Regions from separate parts of the Blautia stercoris genome, predicted to be linked through region 1. Evidence: predicted binding sites of a transcription regulator. Region 1 holds the regulator's gene; the other holds the start of a gene.
The links. The regulator Rex, encoded in region 1, represses fermentation and respiration genes when NADH is low (regulators of the CRP and FNR family bind a similar motif). The targets are predictions, from matches to a motif close to ATTGTTAANTANTTAACAAT.
Positions count from the first base shown of each region.

Region 1 (3,393 bases):
TTTTCACGATTAAACTGTTTTAATTTTGTGATGACTTCTTCTTGATGCTTGATTTCCTGCTGTTGATTCATGTAAGCCTGATAAGCTTCTTTTCGAAGCATTGCTTTCTTTTCACTGTATGCAGAGTAGTTTCCGGAAAAAGAAGAAACTTTTCCGTTATCTATTTCAATTACTTTAGATACAATTTTATCAAGAAAGTAACGGTCATGAGAGACAATTAAGACAGCTCCTGCATAGTTTAAAAGATAAGTCTCCAGCCAGGAGATAGAATCCATATCCAGATGGTTGGTAGGCTCATCGAGAAGTACGATATCAGGTTTGGATAACAGCAGACGACCAAGTGCCACTCGGGTTTTCTGACCTCCGGAGAGAGTTGAAACCAGTTTGGAAAAATCACTTTCCGCAAAGCCCAGACCCTTTAAAACACCGGTTAATTCGCTTTTATAAGCGTATCCGTTTTCCAATTCAAAATTATGGGTTAAGCGGGAATAAGTATCCATAAGCCGTTCTAATTCATCAGCCTTAGCGTATTTCATCTGTTTTTCTATTTCACGCATCTGTAGTTCCATATCAAGAATATGCTGTTTTACTTGAAGTAAAGAGTCATAAATTGTTAAATCTGTATCTAAATCCTGATGCTGTGCCAGATAACCAATTCGTTTTCCTTTAGCAAGAATGACTTCTCCTTTATCAGTGGGAAGCTCCTGCATAATAATGCGCAGTAAGGTAGTTTTGCCTGCACCGTTAATTCCGACCATTGCAGCTTTTTCATGGTCTTCTATATGAAAAGAGGCATTTTGGATTAAAGTTACGCCTCCGAATGATTTTTCTATATTTTGACATGCAAGTATCATAAGTTCCTCCTTAAAAAATTCTACTTATCTGTATAAAAAAACGCCATTGTATTTATTATATCGAAAAAAATGAATTTTACAACAGATAAATGCGGCAATTAAGAGAATTGTATTTGACTTTATTTTAACAATTATATATAATAAAAGTAAATTTGTTTTGTATTGAAAGAACGAATAATCAGGCAAAAGGAGGGTAAAGTCGTGGACGAAAAAAGTATATCGAAGGCTGTAATCAGAAGACTTCCTCGTTATTATCGATACTTGGGTGAACTTTTAGAAGAGGGTGTGGAACGAATTTCTTCTAATGAGCTTAGTTCCAAGATGCATGTTACAGCATCTCAGATTCGTCAGGATTTAAATAATTTCGGAGGATTCGGACAACAGGGATATGGATATAATGTACCTTATCTTTATGCCGAAATAGGAAAAATATTAGGTCTTGACCGAACCCATCATATTATTATTATTGGTGCAGGTAATTTGGGACAGGCACTTGCGAATTATGTAAAATTTGAAAAAAGAGGATTTAAGGTTGTGGGAATTTTTGACATCAATCCGGTGTTGAAAGGAATTTCCATTCGGGGAAATGAAATTCGTATGATGGATGAGCTTCCGGAGTTTTTAAGAGAGAATGATGTTCAAATTGCAACGCTTACTCTGCCGAAAGCTTATGCGGAAGAGACTGCAAACCTTCTTGTGGAGAATGGAATTAAGGCAATTTGGAATTTCGCACATTTGGATTTGGCAGTTCCGGAAGATGTCATTGTGGAAAATGTGCATCTGTCCGAAAGTCTGATGCGTCTGTCTTATAATCTGAATCGGTATAATACAGAACATAAAAAAGAATGATAGAAGAACTGCTGCGAAAAAATATTTCGTAGCAGTTTTTTGATATTTTTAAAACAAAAATTGGGGGTGACTTTATGAGAGAATTCGTATCCGGAACACAGATGAAGCAATTAGATAGATATACGATACAGGAAATAGGAATTCCATCACTGGTGTTAATGGAGCGTGCCGCAAGAAGTGTGTATGATACAATGATAAAAGAAAGACTTCCGCTTAAAAAAGTACTTGTTTTATGCGGAAGTGGCAACAATGGAGCAGACGGTGTGGCGCTTGCAAGAATGCTGCATCTTTCAAATATTTCGGTTGATGTGGAAATTTTAGGAGACCCATCGCATTTTACGACGGAGATGAAACAGCAAATTGAGATTGCAAAAAAATATCAGGTTGCGTTTGTCAAGAATAAAAGCCTGTCTGAATATACTACTATAGTAGATGCCATCTTTGGGGTTGGATTAGACCGAGAAGTAGGTGGAGGTTACAAAGAAAAAATAAAAGAAATTAATCAGGCAGATGCCAAAGTAGTGGCAGTGGACATTCCATCAGGGATTGATTCGGCGACAGGAAAGGTACTTGGATGTGCCGTTTGTGCAGACTGGACGGTCAGTTTTGCTTATGAAAAGCTGGGAACTGTTTTTTATGAAGGAGCAGAGTATGCAGGAAATGTAAGAGTGGCAGATATTGGAATTGTAAAAATGCCTGAAATTTGTTTTCCGATTTCAACTTATACGTTTGAAGAAAAAGATTTGAAAGAAAAATTATTTCGCAGAGAAAGCGGAAATAAAGGAACGTTTGGAAAAGTATTACTAATAGCCGGAAATGAGATGACCAGTGGAGCTGCTCTTTTAAGTGCCTCTTCGGCTCTGCATACGGGAGTTGGAATGGTAAAAGTGCATACTCGAAAAGAGAACAGGGCAATTCTTCCGGTACAGCTTCCGGAAGCTATGTATTGCTTTTATGGCAAAAAAGAGATAAAATCAGAAGCGTTGGCAGAAAGTCTGGAATGGGCAGATGTAGTAGGGATTGGTCCGGGTCTTGGAACAAACAAACAGGCAGAAGAACTGTTAGAATTTGTTTTAAAACGTTCTAAACGACCATTGGTGATTGATGCAGATGGATTAAATTTATTAAAAAGTAAACTTGATTTGCTTGAAAAATACGAGTATCCTGTAATTATGACTCCGCATCTGGGAGAATTTTCACGCTTAAGTGGACTTTCGATTAAAGAATGGAAACAACAGCCGATAGAACTTACAAATAAACTGGCACATTTTTATAACGTAACTTTGGTTTGCAAAGATGCACGTACCGTAATTGCAGATGGCGGTCAAAATGTCTATGTGAATACAACAGGAAATAGTGGGATGGCAACTGCAGGAAGTGGCGATGTGCTGACGGGAATTTTACTCGGATTGCTGGCTCAAGGCTATGCTCCTTTGGATGCAGCTGTGATGGGAGTATGTGTTCATGGTCTGGCTGGCGATGAAGCTGCAAAAGAAAAAGGGAAATATGCAATGGTGGCAGGAGACCTGATTACTTATACAGGAGATGTGCTTAAGAAAAGAGGATAAGAGATTATGAATAGACCAAGTAGAATTTATGCAACAATCGATTTAGATGCCGTTACATGGAATTTGGAAAATATGAAAAAAAATATAAGTAAAGATACAAAGATTATTGCAGTGTTAAAAGC
Region 1 covers NZ_BAAHYF010000001.1:343,986-347,378, reverse strand. Annotated here, with positions in the region: gene abc-f (ribosomal protection-like ABC-F family protein) at 1-854, opposite strand, end outside; gene ACYQ2D_RS01765 (redox-sensing transcriptional repressor Rex) at 1,056-1,703, shown strand; gene ACYQ2D_RS01760 (NAD(P)H-hydrate dehydratase) at 1,778-3,271, shown strand; gene alr (alanine racemase) at 3,278-3,393, shown strand, end outside.

Region 2 (3,393 bases), 510 kb from region 1:
AAGTTTCTTTCCACTGATTTCACAGCCTGCAAACTGTTTCTTTTTCTTTTCTGCAAGTTTTGCGATATCGTCGGTTGCTTCCTGTTTTTCCAACCATTCAATTCCACCTACGATATCTCTGGATGCAAGTAACATACCTGCAATTACCATCTCTTTTACACCATTTGCATTCGCACCAGGAGTATTAAATACGACAACACCTTCTTTTGCATAGTCTTCTAACGGAATATTGTTAACTCCGGCACCGGCTCTTGCAACTGCAACAACATTTTTCGGAAGCTGCATCTCATGCATATTTGCACTTCTTACCAGTACCACATCGCTGTCTTCAAGAGATTCACTGTTTTCATATTTTCCCGGAAAATATTCCAGTCCTACGTTTGAAATTGGATTCAAGCAATGATATTTATACATGTCTATGCGTTCTCCTTCTCAAATTTTTTCATAAATTCAACCAGTGCTTCCACACCCTCAATTGGCATTGCATTATAAATACTTGCACGCATACCGCCAACCGTACGATGACCTTTTAAATTTACAAGTCCTGCTGCTTCTGCTTCTTTTACAAATTTTGCATCAAGTTCTTTATCTCCTGTTACAAACGGTACATTCATTAAAGAACGGGAAGCCGGCTCAACTGTTCCTTTAAATAATTTACTGCTGTCCAGATAATCATATAACACTTTTGCTTTCTTTTCATTACGTTCTTTCATTGCTTCAAGACCGCCCTGTTTTTTCAGCCATTTAAATACTTTTCCGCAAATGTAAATACCATAGCAGTTTGGTGTATTGTATAAGGAATTTGCATCTGCATGTGTCTTATAAGTCAACATGGTCGGAGTTCCCGGAAGTACATCTTCTGTAATCAAATCCTCACGGATAATTGCAATCACAAGACCTGCCGGTCCGACGTTTTTCTGAACACCACCATAAACAATACCATATTTTTCTATATCCATAGGCTCAGAAAGGAAACAGGAGGACACATCTGATACAAGGATTTTTCCTTTTGTATTTGGTAATGTTTTATATTTTGTTCCATAAATTGTGTTATTTTCGCAGATATATACATAGTCTGCATCCGGACTTATCGGAAGATCTGAACAGTCTGGTATGTAAGAAAATGTTTTATCTTCTGAAGATGCAATCTTATTTGCTGTTCCATATTTCTGGGCTTCCTGCCATGCTTTTTTTGCCCACTGTCCGGTCACAATATAGTCTGCAACTCTGTTTTTCATCAGATTCATTGGAATCATAGCAAACTGCTGACTTGCACCGCCCTGTAAAAACAGTACTTTATAATTATCCGGAATCTTTAAGAGGTCTCTTAAATCCGCTTCTGCAGTCTGAATAATTTCATCAAATACTTTTGAACGGTGACTCATCTCCATTACGGACATACCGCTTCCATTGTAGTCTAACATTTCTTCTGCTGCTTCTTTTAACACTTCTTCCGGTAAAACTGCTGGTCCTGCCGAAAAATTATACACTCTGCTCACTTCTTTGTTCCTCCCGTATAGAATAATAGAATACTCTTTATTTGTATAAAGAGTATTCTACATCTTTGACATATTTTTGTCAATATAAACATTTGTCTTTATTACAAAGACATCCATCTGTCCAGCCAAACTCTTTTTCGACTAAAACAGCTATTTTTTATTTTTTCTTTGCTCTTAAATCATCCTCATCAAATGCATCCTCAATATTTGCACCGGCCGGTACCATTGGGAATACTTTATCATCAGAATCAATAATGCAGTCTAATACAACTGTTGTATTTAATTCAATTGCCTTTTTAATTGCATCGGCAAGTTCTTCTTTTTTTGTGACACGGATTCCTACCGCTCCCATCGCTTCTGCCAGTTTTACAAAATCTACTTTGTCATTTAATACTGTATTTGAGTATCTGTGATCATAGAATAAAGTCTGCCACTGACGTACCATTCCTAATACATGGTTATTGATGACAACCTGAATTAACGGCATATTGTTTCTTGTCGCAGTTGCAATTTCATTCATATTCATTCGGAAACATCCGTCTCCGGCTACATTGATGACAACTTTATCCGGATTTGCAGTTTTTGCACCGATTGCTGCTCCAAGTCCATATCCCATTGTTCCAAGTCCACCGGAAGATAAAAATCTTCTCGGCATTTTATATTTATAATACTGTGCAGCCCACATCTGATGCTGACCAACTTCTGTTACAATAATAGCGTCTCCCTTCGTCTGACGATATAATTCTTCAATGACTGCCGGGCCGGTCAGACCTTCCTGATTATAGCGAAGCGGATATTTTTCTTTTAATTCTTCTATGGTTTCTATCCATTCTTTATGCTCTTTTTCAGATATTTTTTCATTTAATTTCTGAAGAATTACTTTTGCGTCTCCTAAAACACTACAGTCTACTAAAATATTTTTATTGATTTCGGTTGCATCTACATCAATCTGAAGTACCTTTGCGTTTCTTGCAAAGTTTCTTGTATTTCCGGTTACACGGTCGCTGAATCTTGCACCAATCGTAATCAACAAATCACATTTGGTCACACCAAGATTGGATGCCTTTGTTCCATGCATACCCAGCATACCAGTATAAAGTTCATCTTCGCCGTCAAAGACACCTTTTCCCATTAAAGAATCTGTAACCGGTGCCTGAATCTTATGTGCCAGTTCACGAACTTCTTTCCATGCATTGGCAGCCACTGCACCTCCACCTACAAAGATAAATGGACGTTTTGCTTCCTGAATCATCTCAACCGCTTTTTCTAAATCTTCTTCTTTAATTTCAGAGACAAACGGTTTGATTTCTTTTGGCTCAACCTGTGTATATTCAGTTTTTGCAGCTGTTACATCTTTTGTAATGTCGACCAGGACCGGTCCTGGTCTGCCACTTTTTGCAATCGCAAACGCACGTCTGAGTGTTTTTGCAAGTTTTGTAACATCTTTTACGATAAAGCTGTGTTTTGTAATCGGCATTACCACACCTGCAATATCTACTTCCTGGAAACTGTCTTTTCCAAGAAGCGGAACACCTACATTACAAGTTACTGCAACAACCGGAACAGAATCCATAAATGCGGTCGCAATACCTGTTACCAGATTGGTTGCTCCTGGTCCACTGGTTGCAAAACAGACGCCTACTTTTCCGGTTGAACGTGCATATCCATCCGCTGCATGCGCAGCACCCTGCTCATGGGATGTTAAAATATGATGGATTTCATCACTGTGTTTATACAATTCATCATAAATATTTAAAATGGTTCCGCCTGGATATCCAAATACGGTATCCACACCCTGCTCTTTTAAACATTCGATTACAATCTCTGATCCTGTCAACTGCATCTCGAAGCCCTCCCAACGTTTTTTTATTTCTTTATTTCCAGAACCGCACCA
Region 2 covers NZ_BAAHYF010000001.1:849,099-852,491, forward strand. Annotated here, with positions in the region: gene ACYQ2D_RS04145 (phosphoglycerate dehydrogenase) at 1-414, opposite strand, end outside; gene serC (3-phosphoserine/phosphohydroxythreonine transaminase) at 417-1,499, opposite strand; gene ilvB (biosynthetic-type acetolactate synthase large subunit) at 1,657-3,342, opposite strand; gene ilvD (dihydroxy-acid dehydratase) at 3,366-3,393, opposite strand, start outside.
Region 2: the regulator Rex is predicted to act here: its motif matches at 1,564-1,583, upstream of serC (3-phosphoserine/phosphohydroxythreonine transaminase).